2 regions of the Brachybacterium sp. AOP29-B2-41 genome follow, and region 1 is predicted to be linked to the other one. Evidence: riboswitches for the same ligand, from Rfam matches in the RefSeq annotation. Region 1 holds a riboswitch; the other holds the start of a gene.
What was found. A riboswitch is a leader RNA that binds a small molecule or an ion and turns the genes downstream of it on or off. The one in region 1 is predicted to bind thiamine pyrophosphate.
Positions count from the first base shown of each region.

Region 2: linked by a shared signal. The riboswitch ahead of ACT3T9_RS11640 (YkoF family thiamine/hydroxymethylpyrimidine-binding protein) and the one ahead of ACT3T9_RS07190 (ECF transporter S component) in region 1 are both predicted to bind thiamine pyrophosphate.

Region 1 covers NZ_JBQSXR010000005.1:196,731-204,417, forward strand. The annotation lists gene ACT3T9_RS07170 (ADP-ribosylglycohydrolase family protein) at 1-258, opposite strand, end outside; gene ACT3T9_RS07175 (hypothetical protein) at 355-1,149, shown strand; gene ACT3T9_RS07180 (M13 family metallopeptidase) at 1,224-3,248, shown strand; gene ACT3T9_RS07185 (hypothetical protein) at 3,245-3,811, shown strand; TPP riboswitch at 3,902-4,007, shown strand; gene ACT3T9_RS07190 (ECF transporter S component) at 4,053-4,700, shown strand; gene ACT3T9_RS07195 (ATP-binding cassette domain-containing protein) at 4,697-6,775, shown strand; gene ACT3T9_RS07200 (hypothetical protein) at 6,869-7,186, opposite strand; gene ACT3T9_RS07205 (ankyrin repeat domain-containing protein) at 7,368-7,687, shown strand, end outside.
Region 2 covers NZ_JBQSXR010000011.1:28,205-35,891, reverse strand. The annotation lists gene ACT3T9_RS11665 (sensor histidine kinase) at 1-1,134, opposite strand, end outside; gene ACT3T9_RS11660 (ABC transporter permease) at 1,121-1,999, opposite strand; gene ACT3T9_RS11655 (ABC transporter ATP-binding protein) at 1,996-2,883, opposite strand; gene ACT3T9_RS11650 (MBL fold metallo-hydrolase) at 3,049-3,774, shown strand; gene ACT3T9_RS11645 (protein-L-isoaspartate O-methyltransferase family protein) at 3,782-4,348, shown strand; TPP riboswitch at 4,324-4,432, shown strand; gene ACT3T9_RS11640 (YkoF family thiamine/hydroxymethylpyrimidine-binding protein) at 4,470-5,159, shown strand; gene ACT3T9_RS11635 (ECF transporter S component) at 5,156-5,851, shown strand; gene ACT3T9_RS11630 (ATP-binding cassette domain-containing protein) at 5,841-7,687, shown strand, end outside.

The sequences.
Region 1 (7,687 bases):
GTCGATACGCAGGTCATGTCGGTCCGACGCCGCCACGGACGCCTCGAGCACCACGATCGCCATCGCGGTGTCGTCGGTCCACTCCCCCGGCTGCCAGCCCAGCACGCCGCCGCCGATCATGCCGATCTCCTCGGAGTCGAGCACGGGCGGCTGGAACTCGTACGGGGCGCCCAGCGCATCGCCCGTCGCGGCCGCCACGACAGCGCCGATCGCACGCTGCCGCTGAGCGGCGGACAGGCCCGCCTCGCTGGTGTTCATCGCATCCGTCGCCACGCCCCCATGGTTCCACACCCCCGCTGGACGACCTCACCTGCGTCCATCCCGCTACCCTGGTGGGGACCCAGAAGGAGCTTCATGACCGACTCGCCCGCAGCGCCCGCACCGCACTGTGACGACCCCCACGACCACACCGGCCACGACCACCCGCCCACGGGTGCAGATCTGGTCCGGGATCTCGTCAAGGGTCTGTCGATCCAGGCGCTGCTGATCCCTGCACTCGGCATCCTGCTGCTCGTCGCGATCCAGCCGTTCGCGCCCGTGAGCCCCGCTCCGCTCCTGCTCGGATTCGCCCTCGGCGCTCTCCAGCTGATCTCGCTGGTCGCCACCAGCCTGTTCGTGGCGCGCACCCGCAAGCAGCTGGCGATCAACCCCGGCCTGCTCGCCGTGCGCAGCGTCGTCGACGAGCTGCTGCGCGTCGCCACGGTGCTGCTGGCCATACTGCTGTGGCCGGGGGACATCCGGACTGAGCTGGGCATCTGGATCGGTGCCGGCTGCGCGCTGGTCTGGCTGGTCCTCGCCACCGCGCAGACCATCACCACCCGGCAGCGGATCGCCCGCCCCGGTGACTGGTCGAAGGCTGCGATCTCCACCCTGCTGGCGCAGCGGGTCGGAGCCCGCTCCACGGTGGTCATGCGGCTGCTGGACGTGCTCGGCACCGTGCTCTTCCAGGTCGGCGCGACCGTGCTGGTGATCCTCTCACCGGTGCTGGTGATCGGCACTGCGGTGCTCTCGATCGGCACCGGGCTGTCCACCCTGGTGCTCCAGCGCCGTGCCCCCGCTGAACGCTCTCGCACCCCCTGGGCCTATGCTCCGCTCGCCCTCGGAGTCCTGACCGTGGCCCTCGCCGCGCTCGGGATGGGTGCTTTCTGAGCTCCTGCTCCCTGAGCATCTTTCCCCGCACTTCGCATTTCACTCGTACCCCTCACCCCTCGCAGGAGCCGATGATGACCACTGCCCCCACCTCCACGACCCGCCTCTCGGGCCTCTCCCTGGACCAGGTCGACGAGTCCGTCCGCATCCAGGACGACCTGTTCGGTCACGTGAACGGGCGGTGGCTGCGCGAGCACGAGATGCCGGTGGACCGCTCGAGCGACGGCGCCTTCCATGCCCTCCGGGATCTTTCCGAGGAGCGGGTGCGGGAGATCATCGAGGAGGCGGCGACGGATGCGACCGACGCGCCGAGCGGCGAGGTCCCGACCACCGACCATGGCCGTGTGGGCGCCCTGTACCGGATGTTCATGGACACCGACGCGATCGAGAAGGCCGGCTTCGGGGTGCTCGACGAGCTGCTCGACACGATCACCTCCACCACCGACCTCGAGGCCGTCACCCGCACCATGGCCGCGCCCGACTCAGGGGCCTCGGCGCTGCTGTCCTACGTCTGGACCGACGACCGGGACTCCACGAACTACCAGGTCAAGATCCATCAGGGCGGGCTGGGCCTGCCTGATGAGTCCTACTACCGCGAGGACAGCTACGCCGAGATCCGCGAGGCGTACGAGGGCCACCTCGCCCGCCTCTGCGATCTCGCCGGACTGCCCGGCAGGGATGGGCTGGTCGCCGGCGGCGCCGAGGACCTCGCCCGCGCCGTGATGGATTTCGAGACTCGCCTGGCCGGCTGCCACGTGGACGTGGTCCGTCTGCGCGATCGGGAGAAGTCCTACAACCCGATGGATTCCGCCGCGCGCCGCGAGCTCGCCCCCGCCTTCCCCTGGGAGGCCTACATCGAGGGCACCGGCGCTCCGGCGCGGGCGTTCGAGGTGGTCTCCGTGAGCCAGCCCGAGTACGTCTCCGCCGCGGCGGAGCTGCTGGCGGGAGAGGACCTCGCGGTGCTGCGCACCTGGCTCGCCCTCCACGCCGTCTCCTCCTACGCGCCCTACGGGCCGGCCGCGCTCGTCGAGGAGAACTTCGCCTTCTCCGGCCGCGTGCTCTCCGGTGCTGAGGAGCTGCGGGAGCGCTGGAAGCGCGGCGTCGCCTTCGTCGAAGGTGCCGCCGGTTTCGCCGTCGGCCGCGAGTACGTCGCCCGCCACTTCCCCACCTCCCACAAGGAGCGGATGACCGAGCTGGTCGAGGCGCTGATGGACGCCTACCGCGACTCCATCGAGCAGCTGCCGTGGATGACTCCGGCGACCCGCGAGAAGGCGCTCGCCAAGCTCGAGAAGTTCACGCCGAAGATCGGCTATCCCGAGGTGTGGCGCGACTACGACGGTTTCGAGATCGTCCCCGGCGACCTGGTGGCCACCGCCCGCGCCTCCCGCCGCTTCGAGGCGGCCATCGAGTACGCGAAGGTGGGCGGCCCGATCGACGAGACCGAATGGCACATGACTCCGCAGACGGTCAACGCCTACTACAACCCCGGCCGGAACGAGATCGTCTTCCCTGCCGCGATCCTGCAGCCGCCGTTCTTCGATGCGGAGGCGGACGACGCGGTGAACTTCGGCGGGATCGGCGCGGTGATCGGGCATGAGGTGGGCCACGGCTTCGATGACCAGGGCTCCAAGTACGACGGCGACGGCAACCTGATCTCCTGGTGGACTCCCGAGGACCGCGAGGCCTTCGACACCCGTGCCGCACAGCTCATCGCCCAGTACTCCGAGCTCTCCCCCCGTGATCTCGACGAGTCCCATCGCGTCAACGGCGCGCTGACGATAGGCGAGAACATCGGCGACCTGGGCGGTCTCTCGATCGCTGTGAAGGCCTACCTGGCAAGTCACGACGCCGCTGACATCGACGTCGAGCTCGACGGATTCACCGGGCTGCAGCGCGTGTTCTGGTCCTGGGCCACCGTGTGGCGCGGGAAGAACCGTGACCAGGAGGCGATCCGTCGGCTGGCTGTGGACCCCCATGCGCCGATGGAGTTCCGCTGCAACACGGTGGTGGGCCATCTCGAGGAGTTCCACGCCGCCTTCGCGGTGACTGAGGGTGACGCCATGTACCGCGCGCCGGAGGAGCGGGTGACGATCTGGTGAGGCCCGAACCTCCGTTCTATGTGGGGCGCACCCGGCCCTCCTGGATCGGCTGGACCAGGATCGGGATCACCCTGCTGTTCGGCGTGATCCTTGTGCTGCTGATGTCCCAGCGCTCCAGCCTGCCGGGAGTTCTCCTGGTGGCGGCGCTGTTCCTCGCCCTGGCGGTGTGGACCTGGATGGGGCAGTGGACGCGCTTCATCGTGGATGAGCACGGCCTCACCGTGAGCCTGGGCGGCTTCCTGCCGCGCAGGCCGTGGCCGCTGTCGGAGTTCCGCACCGTGCAGCTGCGAGAGCTGCCCTCGTCACGCGCCGGGGTGACCCTCGGCGGTTACGGGTGGCGGCGCGGCACCGTGCTCACACCCCACGCCCAGGAGCTCACCCCTGTCGGGAAGCGGAAGGTCTTCACCGTGGACGAGCCGCGCGCCGCCTACCGGGTGATGGCCACCCGGCCCGGCCTGATGGTCGAGATCATCGGCCGCGGCTCCACCCACTTCATCATCTCGCCGGTCGATCCTCAGGCGACGGCCGAGGCCGTCGACCAGGCGATCCGCGCCCGCCTCTGAGCGGGTGCCGCCACGGCGCCGGGGCTGCTGCTCGGTGATGCCCCCGCGGCCCCGGTCAGGGCGCCCGTTGGGGTAGAGTGGCTCCTTGTCATCCACTGACAGGGGAGCACCGAGCGGTGCTGAGAGTGCGCACCAGGCGCAGACCCTCGAACCTGATCCGGCTCACACCGGCGTAGGGAGTCGGGATATCCGTGCGGCACCTTCGGTGCTGGACGCCCCTTCCGTTGAGGAAGGAGAAGTGATGATTCGTTTCCGCACCGTAGATCTGCTGGTCACGGTTCTGATCGGCGCCGCCTTCGGTGTCGCATTCCTGGGGTACGGCCAGCTGTACACCCTGATCGGGCCGCTCACCGCAGCCTTCAAACCCGCCGAGGGACTCCTGGCCGGGATCTGGTTCCTGCCTGCCGTCCTGGCCGCCCTGATCGTGCGCAAGCCCGGCGCTGCGCTGCTGGCCGAGATGATCGCCGCCGTGCTGTCAATGCTGCTGGGCAGCCAGTGGGGCTGGGGCACGGCGATCTCCGGCCTGATGCAGGGCGGCGGGGTGGAGCTCGCGTTCCTCGCCTTCCGCTACCAGCGCTTCACGCTGCCGGTCGCGATGCTGGGCGGGATGCTCTCGGCCCTGCTGGAGTGGGGCTGGGAGAAGTTCGCCTACTACCAGGAGATGAGCTGGACCTACTCCCTCGTGATGCTCGGCTTCTTCCTGCTCTCCGGGGCGCTGCTGTGCGGCGTGCTGGGATGGGCCGCCAGCCGTGCCCTGGCCGCCACCGGGGCTCTGGACTCGATGCCGGCGGGCAGGGAGCGCGCCCAGCGGGTACGAGCCGCATCGCCCTCCGGAGGATCTGCTGGATCACAGGCTGAGCGCATGGCACCGGACGACGCCCGGGCGTGACGGACCTGTCCCTGCGAGGGCTCACCTGGCAGCCGTACACGCGGGCCGAGCCCACCGTCCTCGACCTCGACCTGGAGATCCCCGCCGGGCAGCGCGTGCTGCTGGCCGGGGCCAGCGGCAGCGGGAAATCCACCGTGCTGCGGGCCCTGGCCGGTCTCCTGGACGAGGAGACCGGAGAGCTGACCGGCAGCGCGCCCGGCCCCGCCCGCCCCGGCGAGCGGGGCCTGCTGCTGCAGAACCCTCTGGACGCCCTGGTCGCGGCGACCGTCGGCCGGGAGGCGGCCTTCGGCCCGGAGAATGCCGCCCTGCCACGTGCGGAGATCCAGGCCCGCACCACCGCGGCGCTCGATGCGGCGCTGGTGGATCTCCCCTCCGACCGTGCGCCGCTGGATGCCTCCGGCGGGCAGCAGCAGCGCCTGGCCCTGGCGGGATCGCTCGCGTTGGATCCCTCGGCGCTGCTGCTGGATGAGCCGACGTCGATGCTCGATGAAGCCACCGCCGCTGCGGTGCGCGAGTCGATCCTGGCCACCGCGGCGGGCCGCACCCTGGTGGTCGCCGAGCACCGGCTCGCACCGTGGCTGGACCACGTGGAGCGCCTGATCGTGCTCGGTGAGCAGGCACAGATCGTGGCCGACGGCCCGCCCCACGAGATCGCAGCCGGCATGACCGCCTCCCCCGCCGCACCCACCCGCTCGGCTCCCCGCGCGCAGCACGAGGGCGCCGTGATCGCGGCCCTGCGGGGCATCGATGCCCAGCGGGGCGGCCTGGCCGTGCTCGACGATCTGACCCTCGAGCTGCGCAGCGGAGAGCTGTGCGTGATCACCGGCCCCAGCGGCAGCGGCAAGACCACGCTGCTGCGCACGCTGCTCGGTCTGACCGCCCCGTCCGCTGGGAGCGTGGAGCGGCCCGCGCCCGAGCACGTCGCCTTCGTGCCCCAGAACCCCGAGCACTCCTTCGTCGCCGGCAGCGTGCGCGAGGAGGTGCTCGCCTCCCCCTGGGCACGCGACGAGCAGCTCGCCGATCAGCTCCTGGAGCGAGCGGGCCTGAGCGACCTCGCCCAGGCCAACCCCCACACCCTCTCCGGCGGGGAGCAGAGACGCCTCGCGATCATCGCCGCCCTCGCCCAGAAGCCTCGCCTGCTGGTGCTGGACGAACCCACCGTGGGACTGGACGCGGCGCGCCATGCGGCGGTGCTCGAGCTGCTGGCCGCCGCGCGAGCCGAGGGCTGCGCTGTGGTGGCGGCCACCCACGACCTAGAGCTGATCGCGCAGGGAGACGTCGAGCACCGCCTGAGCGGGCCGGATGCTGAGGACGGCGGATCTGGCAGCAAGAGCCCCGATCGCACCATCGGCCCGGTCCCCCGCGCTCGCACGATTCCCGCCGACGCACTGAATCCGCTGGTGCTGAGCCTCATCGGGATCCTCGCCGCGATCGGCTCCTTCGCGGTGCAGTCCTGGCAGGGCGGGCTCCTGGCCCTGCTCCCGATCGTGCTGCTGGCGCCACTTGCGGTGCGGTCCGTGCGCGGGGGTCTGCTGCGGCTGACTCCGATCCTGCTCTCGGCCGCAGGCCTGGCCTGGACCTCCGCTCTGCTGGGCGACGCCCCCTCCCTCTCCGCCGAGGCCTGGCTGCTCGGCGCCAAGGAGGCCGCACGCATCACCGTGTTCGTCGCGCCCGGGGTGCTGGCGCTCGGGAGCGTGGACCCCACGGCGCTGGGCGACGCCCTCGGAGGCAGGCTGCGGATGCCCGCCCGCATGATCGCCGCTTCGGTCGCAGGGCTCGTCCGCGCCGGCCATCTGGGCCGGCAGTGGGAGATCATCACCCATGCCCGGGTGCTGCGCGGGATCGGCACCCGCACCTCCCCGAGAATGCTGGCCGGAGCCACCCTGGCCCTGCTGGTCGATGCCCTGCGCGGCGCCCAGCAGCAGGCCCTCGCCATGGACTCACGAGGCTTCGCGACCGCGACCACCCGCACCTGGGCGCTGCCGAGCCCGCTGCGGCGCGCGGACCTGCTGGGCGTCACGATCGCGCTCGGGCTCGCCGTATGGCCGCTGCTCGCGGAGATGCTGGTGGGGTGAGCGCTGCGCGAGCCTGTGCCTCTGAGCTGCCGAGAAGACCGACGGACGACCAGGACACATCCGGCCCGTGACACATCGACCTGCAGGCCTGAGCTATCGAATACGCCTCGTGCGAGCGAACCACAGATACGTCACCACGGGCGTCACGATCCAAGGGATCACGCCGCCGAAAGCGAACAGGATGTAGATGACAGCAAAGGGGATCCATTGCGGGTCGGCGAAGAATTCGGGCAGGTGGCGTCCCAGCGGAAGCAGCAGTGCCACCAGCATCGCGAGCAGAGCTCCGAGGACGAACACCAGCGGCCGTCGTGCGCGCCGATCCGCCCAGGCCAGCAGCAGCGCCCAGGAGAGCGCGGCCAGCACGCCGGCTGCTCCTGCCTCGCCGACTATGGCGACCCCGGCAGCAAGCACCGCCGCCACCCCGATCAGCCACGTACTGACTCGCCTCCGGGGTCTCACCCCGTAGCGCTCCGCCAGAGCCGGCGTGAGGGGTCGCAGCGCCCCTGTCCCCGCCGCACGCTCACTCGATTCTGCCTCCATGAGCGGATGGTAGCCCGCGGCGTCCTCTGGCGGCCCGCAGTACTCTCGTGCAATGACGGATAACGACTCTGCCACCGATGACGCCGTGATCGAGCTGGCCCACTCCCTGCTCGATGCTGCCCGCAACGGCGACTCCGTGACCCTGCTCTCGCTCATCGACCAGGGCGCCCCGGTGGATCTCCGCGATGGCGCCGGAAACTCTCCGCTGATGCTCGCTGCCTATCACGGCCATGCCGAGCTGGTGCGTGAGCTGGCCGTCCGCGGGGCGGACGTGGACCTGAGCAATGATCGCGGTCAGTCACCGCTTGCGGGCGTCGCCTTCAAGGGCTTCACCGCGGTCGCGGAGGTCCTGCTCGGCGCTGGCGCCGATCC
Region 2 (7,687 bases), on a different contig from region 1:
CCCCACCAGGCCGTAGCCCGCGGTGGGCAGGTCCACATCGAAGCCGGCGCCGTCGTCGGAGACCTCGAGCAGCGCGTCCCCCTCCTCGCGGGTCAGGCGGATCCGCACGGAGCCCGCGCCGGCATGCCGCTCGATGTTGCGCAGCGCCTCCTGGAGGGTGCGCAGCAGCACCACCTCGGTGCGGGTCGCGACCGAGGACCAGCCGGAGGAGTCCACCGTGGTGCGTACGCCGGTGCGCTGCTCGAGGTCCGCGGCCAGACGGTCCAGGGCCGCACCGAGGTCGAGGGGCGCCTGGGTGCGGGCGATCAGCGCGCGGGACTCGGCGAGGCCCTCCCGGGAGATCTCCTCGATCTGGGCCAGCAGCGGCACGGGAGTGCTGTCGGTCCCGCCCACCCCGCCAGCCCCGTCGGAGCCGCTGGTGTGCCGGGCGGCCTGGGAGAGCATCGTGATCGAGGTGAAGGACTGGGCGAGGGTGTCGTGGATCTCGGCGGCGAGCCGGCCCGCCTCCTCGTCGACCCCGCGCTGATGCTCGAGGACGAGCAGCGCGGAGCGGGTCCGCTCCAGGCTCCGCACGGAGTCGGCGAGCTCCTCGGCCAGCTCCCGGCGTTCGTGGGAGAGGGTCTCGATCTGCCAGATCCAGGTCGCCATCAGCACGGAGAACAGGGCGCTGCCCAGCCCGGTCGCGAGCGCCACCGCCACCCCGGCCGAGCCGCTCTCGAGCCCCCGCGGCAACAGCACCAGGACGACCCCGCCCGCGAGCAGCAGCGTCGCGGCCAGCCCCGCGCGGTAGGTGGAATGCAGCACCCACATCAGCATGAACGCGGCGAAGAGGTGCAGGCCCACGTTCGAGACCCCCAACAGGGCCACGGCGATCCCGCCGAGCACGATCGTGCCCACCACGCCGGCACCGGGCAGGCTGCGCAGCACTACCGCCCAGTGCGTGGCGGCGTAGGCGGCGAGCCAGAACGAGACCAGCAGGGCCGTGAGCGGCCCGGGGGAGATCACCAGTCCCAGCAGCGCGGTCCCGGCGACGATCAGGTGGAGGGGCCAGTTGGTGGCCCAGCTCCGCGGCACGCCGTCCAGGGTGCAGAGGTTCCCGCCGGCGATCAGCGTGCGACGCTCAGCCTGCGTCACGAGGACTCCACCGGAACGTGGTCCTCGCCAGCACCAGCATGACGATCAGCCATGAGCTCAACACTAGTGCCGCGAGCACCGGGATCGACAGGTCGTCCAGGCCGAAGGGGGCGATCTCGATCTGCTCCCCGAACTCCTCCGGGAGCAGCGAGAGGCGCAGACCGCGCGCGATCCATGCCTGGGGGAAGACGTAACCCAGGTCCTGCAGCCAGGTGGGCAGCTCCGACATCGGGATGTAGCTGCCGGAGAAGAAGCTGAGCACCACCGTGATGGGGGCGGAGGCGGCGATCGCGGCCCGGCCCGAGGGCAGCGCCGAGGCGAAGGCGACCCCGGCGGCGGTGGTCGCGGCCGTGCCCAGCAGCAGCACCCAGGCGAAGGTGAACATCTGGTGGGGCATCGGCACGTCGAAGGCGAATCGCGCGACGACCAGCAGCAGGGCTGTTTGCAGGGTGGTGTTGAGGGCCACGAGAACCACCTTGGAGATCAGGTAGGCGCTGCGAGGCATGGGGCTCACCACGAGGCGCCGCAGGGTGCGGTCATCGCGCTCGGTCGCGATGATCTCCGCGGTGGACTGGAAGCCCGAGGTCATCACCGCCGCGGCGATCATCCCGGCGAGGTAGTAGGTGGAGGCCGCGACCTCGGTGCCGTCCTGCAGCGTCCAGGCCTGGTCGAAGATCGTCGCGAAGATCGCGAACAGCACGATCGGGAAGGCGAAGCCGAAGATCACCTGGAGCGGCTCGCGGTAGAACTGCAGCAGCTCGACGCGGGTGCGCACGCCGACGGCGCGCAGCAGGGAGGGGGCGCGGCGGGAGGCGGCCGACGTCGGGGCGGCAGGATGCAGGGTGGGAGCGGTGGTGGCGCTCATCGGGGTCCCTCCGAGACGAGGCCGAGGTAGATCTCCTCGAGGGACGGGCGGCGCACCTCGAGATCGGGCAGGGAGGGATGGGCGGCCAGCAGCTCGCGCAGCAGCGGATCGGGGTCCTCGACCACGCGCGCCTGCGGCCCGTCGGGGCCGGTCCAGGTGACCGTGGAGCTGGTGCCGTGGGCCCGACGGATCTCGGCGACGGTGCCCTCGGCAACGATCCGCCCGGCACGCAGCACGGCGGCGCGGTCGGCCAGGAACTCGACCTCATCGAGGTAGTGGCTGGTCAGGACGATGGTGGTGCCGAGCCTGCGCAGCTCCCGGATCAGCTCCCAGAACTCGCGCCGCGCGGCCGGGTCGAAGCCGGTGGTGGGCTCGTCGAGGAACAGCAGCTCCGGCCGGGAGACGATCCCGGTGGCCACGTCGAGGCGTCGGCGCTGCCCGCCGGAGAGGCTCGCGATGCGAGCGCCGGCCTTCTCCGCGAGGCCGGTCGCCTCGAGCAGCTCGGGGACGTCCCACGGGTCCTCGCAGTAGGCCGCGTACTGGGAGACCATCTCCCGCACCGTGAGCGAGGCGCGCTCGCTGCCGCTCTGGGCGACGATCCCCACCCGGTTGCGGTCCCGGCTGCCGAGCGCCGTCGGGTCCAGGCCCAGCAGGTCGATCGTGCCGGACTCGCGGTGTCGCAGCCCCGTGCACATCTCGAGGGTGGTGGTCTTACCGGCGCCGTTGGGGCCGAGCAGCCCGAAGATCGTGCCCCGGGTGACACGGAATGACACATCGTCGACGACGCGGCGGCCGCTGTAGGACTTCACGAGGTGGGAGACGGCGAGGGCGGGCGGAGGGTCTGCGGCGGGTGCCGGGGTCGGGGCGGTCCGTGTGCTGGTCATGGCTCGAGTCTGGGAGCGCGGCGATGCAGTCGGTACCACCGAGTAGCCACGATCGCCTCCACCGATCGGTGGAGGCGAGCACGCGCCGGGGGGCCGCCCCCTGTGCAGACGGTGCCGGCGGCGATAGGTTCGAGGGACCGTCGCACCCATTCCCAGGAGGAACCGATGAAGATCCGCCACCTCGTCCACTCGTGCTTGCTGGTGGAGACCGGCGGGCGTCGACTGCTGATCGATCCCGGCGGCTTCAGCGGCGAGGCCGTGCGCGGCCTCGGCGCCGCGGTGCTGACAGGGATCGACGCCGTGCTCCTGACCCATCAGCACCCCGATCACGTGGACCGCACCCTGCTGGACGAGGTGCTTCGCCTGGCGACCACCGCCGAGGTGATCGCGGAGCCCGAGACCGCGCAGCAGCTGCGGGAGGCGGTCGACGGCGCCGCTGCGGTGCGCCCCGAGCAGCTGCGTCCGCTCGCCGCCGGGGACGCGCACGTGCTTGCCGCGGTCCCGGGCCACGGCTCGTTGCGGATCGAGGCTGTCGGCGGCCGGCACGCGATCATCCACCCGGACATTCCGCGGGTCGGCAATTCGGGTCTCGTGATCTCCGCGGGGGACGGCCCCCGGCTCGGCGTGACCGGAGATTCCCTCGAGCCGCTGCCGGAGTTCCACGGCATCGACGTGCTCGCCTTCGCCGTCGTCGCCCCCTGGTCGAAAGTGTCCGAGACCGTCGACTTCCTCCGCGCCGTCGGCCCGACGCTGGCCCTGCCCGTGCATGAGGCGATTGCGAGCGACGTGGGCCGACCGATCTATCGGCGCCAGGCCACTGCCCTCGCTCCCGAGGGCACGGAGGTGCGTGACTGGCCGGTCGACGGGGTCATCGAGCTCCCCGGGAGCTGAACGCGCCATGAGCGCCGAAAGGAACAGGAACCGGTCCGAGGACCGGCGGGACCCCGCGGACCGAGCAGGGACCGGCGACGGTGCCTCCCGCGCGATGCATGCGGTGCCCCGGGAGCACTTCCTGCCCCCGGAGCTGCGGGACCGTGCCGGCGTGGATTCCCCGCTGCCGATCGGAGTGGGCCAGACCAACTCCCAACCCAGCACGGTGCTGGACATGCTCCGCCTGCTCGATGTGCGTGAGGGGCAGCACGTGCTCGACGTCGGTGCCGGTTCCGGCTGGACCACGGCGCTGCTCGCCCACCTCGTCGGACCCTCCGGGAGCGTGGTGGGTGTGGAGCGGCAGGTGAGCCTGCTGGCACCTGCCCGTGCCGCGCTCGCCGGGACCGTCGGCCGCGAGGACGGCCGCGCGGAGATCCACGAAGCCCTCCCCGGGGTGCTGGGGGCGCCGGCGGACGGACCTTTCGACCGGATCCTGGTCTCCGCCGCCGCCCGGTCCAGCCACTGGTTCGTGGACCGCCGCGCTCCAGGGACGCCGGATCGGGGTACGGTGCTTCCGTGCACGGGAGTCCGGTAGGCCGGGCTGAGAGGGAGTTCTCGAACTCCGACCGTAGAACCTGATCCGGATCATGCCGGCGCAGGAAGCTCCGCCAGGCGATCGTCGCTGCGCGTCCGTGCCCTCGTGAAAGGCACGGATCGTGAGCATCACTCCCGTCGGCACCCCCGCCACCCTCCCGGGCACCGCCCCGGATCCCACCGAGACCCCGCTCGGCTTCGGCGTCGGCGCCAGGGTCACCGCAGCCGTCATGACCGATGACTACGCCCGAGTGCTCGTCGGCATCCTGTCCCGGCTCGACCTCACCGGCCTGGTGCGCGAGACGGGGGACGTCTCCACCTATCTCGGCGGCCACGAAGCCCACCTGCAGCGGTATCTCATCGACCTCGCAGACGACCTCGCCCGCACCGAGCACCACGCCACCCTCTCCGTGACCCTCTCGCGCGGCTGCCCGGGAGAGGTGACCTGCGAGCTTCCCGGTGGCGCCGGCCCGCGCGACGTCGGGATCACCGAGCCCCGTCGCACCGGCCGTTTCGCTTCCGCGGAGTGGGCGCTGTACCCGCTGGCGGACCAGGTCGCCGCCGACGGCACCGCGCCGGACCACATGCGCGACATCTACGCCGCGATCGACCGCGCCCGGGAGCTGGGCACCTTCCGCGGCTCCGAGCATTTCGTCACCCGCCTCGAGGGCGACATCGGCGAGGTGATCGCGACTGCCGTCGCCGGCTGGTTGCAGGTGGGTCGCAGCGTGCAGCACGTCACCAGCCATCTCACCCTCTCCCTGAACAGCCCCTCCCACGAGGTGCGCGAGCTCGGCGAGGAGACGCGATGACCCGCGCACAGACTCCGGCAGAGACCCCCTCCCGGGCTCCCGGCCAGACTCCCTCGCAGGCCTCTGATCTGGCCGCTCGTGCCGCCCGGCGTCCGAGGCTCTCCCTGCGCGAGATCGTGCTGGTGGTGGTGCTCGGTGTCGTGTTCGGCTTCCTGTACTGGGTGTTCGTCCAGGCCTGGAACGGGCTCGCGATCGCGATGGGCCCCGCCGGGGACCTCGCCCAGCACGTCCTGTTCGGCTCCTGGCTATTGGTGGGACCGGTGGCGCTGGCGATCCTGCGCCGCCCTGGCGTGGGCATCCTCGCCGAGATGCTCGCCGCGATCATCGAGGTCGTCTTCCTCGGCAGCCCCGTCGGCCCGATGCTGGTGCTCGCCGCCGCGCTGCAGGGCATCGGCAGCGAGCTGCCCTTCGCCCTGACCCGCTACCGCCGGTTCGGTTGGGGAGTGTTCGCCGCCTCGGGCGCCTTCGGTGCGGGCCTGGTGTTCTTCTGGACCGCCTACCGGATGGGCTGGTACGGCCAGGACCTGCTCGCGCTGCGGCTCGGGATGCAGGTGCTCTCCGGGATCGTGCTCGGCGGTCTGCTCGCCAGGGTGATCGTCCGCGCCCTGGAGCGCACCGGCGTGCTCGCGAACTTCGCGATCGGTGCCGCCGCGCAGGGCGACGACGGCATCCCGGCACGTCGTGTCCGCTGAGGCCGCAGCGGCCGCCGAGGTCACCGCGCCGGGCGAGAGGGAGGCGGCGGCCCCCGGGCAGTCGGGGACGGTGGTCGAGGCACGGGAGCTCGAGGTGGTCCTGCCCTCGGGGGACGGCGTCGGCCCCTGGACCGGGAGCATCCGGGCCGGGGAGCAGGTGCTCCTGCTGGGCCCCAGCGGCTGTGGCAAATCGACGCTGCTGCGCGCGCTCGCCGGCGCGCTCCCCTCCCACCAGCGCGGCCGGGTCACCGGCACCCTGCGGGTGGGCGGCATCGACCCGATCGCCGAGGGGGTCCTGGCCACCGCGGGGACCGTCGGATTCCTCGGTCAGGATCCGACCGACGGGGTGTGCCTCCCGCGGGTCGCCGATGACGTCGCCCTCCCGCTCGAGAGCCGCAGCGTGCCGCCCGCGCAGATCGGGAAGCGCGTGCGCGAAGCTCTCGCAGACGCGGGCATCGAGACGCTCGCCGACCGCCCGGCCGCGACGCTCTCGGGCGGACAGCTGCAGCGTGCGGGCCTCGCCGCGGCGCTCGTCGCCCGGCCGCGCCTGCTGCTGCTGGACGAGCCCACCGCGATGCTCGATGCCGAGGGCGTGCGCGCTGTGCGCGACGGCGTCGAGCGGGCTGCGCGCGAGGGCGGAGTGGCAACGATCCTCGTGGAGCACCGCCTCGACGACTGGGCGGGGGAGTCGGGCCTGGCCGGACTTCCGGCACGGACCATCGCGCTCGACGCCTCCGGGCAGGTGCTCGCCGACGGGCCGACGACTGTGGTGCTCACCCGTCACGGCGCCGCGCTGCGCGAGGCGGGGTGCTGGCTGCCCGGGGAGGTCGAGGAGACGCTGAGCTCCGAGAGGGGGTCCGGGGAGGTGGCTCCGTCCCCAGGCCCGGAGGCCACGCCGGATCCGCTGCTCACCGTGCGGGGCGCCGAGCTCGGCCACGGCGACCGCACCGTGCTGCGCGAGGTCGAGCTCACCGTGAATGCGGGGCGTCTGCTCGCCGTCGTGGGCCGTAACGGCGCCGGGAAGTCCACGCTGCTCGGCGCGCTCTCCCGCCTGGACCTCCCGCAGGCGGGCACCGTCGACGGTGCGGCGGCTGGGCTCGTGTTCCAGCGACCCGAGGCGCAGTTCGTGGCCGACACCGTGCAGGCGGAGCTCGCCGCGTCCGGGGCCGGGCACGAGCAGGTCGAGGAGATGCTCGCCCGGCTGCGCCTGCAGGCGCAGCGGGACGCCAGTCCCTTCAGCCTCTCCGGCGGTCAGCAGCGCCGGCTCTCGATCGGCGCGATGCTGCTGACCCAGCGCCCCGTGCTGCTCGTGGACGAACCCGGCTACGGCCTCGATCGTGTCGCTCAGCAGACCGTCCTCTCGCTGCTGCGGGAGGCGGCCGGGACCGGTCGCGGCGTGGTGATGACCACCCATGACCTGCGCACCGTCCGCGCGGCCGATGCGGTCGCGGTGATCGCCGACGGCCGGCTGCTCGGACCGATGTCACCGCAGACGCTGCTGCGGGACCGCGGCCTGCTGCAGCGCGCGGGGCTCGTGGCGGCACCGCTGGTCCCGGGGGCGGCGCCGGCGGTGAAGCCGCCCGTGGCGAGGGCCCGTGCGGCCGACGAGCCCGCCCGCCCACGGGACGCATCCGGATGGCTCTCGCGCCGTAACCCGACCGTGCTGCTCGGCCTGCTGACCGCGCTCAGCATCGTCTGCATCCTGCTGACCGACCCGCTGCCGCTGGTGCTGCTGTACCTGCTGCTCTCGGCGGGGACGATGATCGGCTGCCGGCTCGGACCGCTCAGGCTGCTGCGGGCCCAGCTGCCGTTCATGGTGTTCGCCAGTGGCGTGCT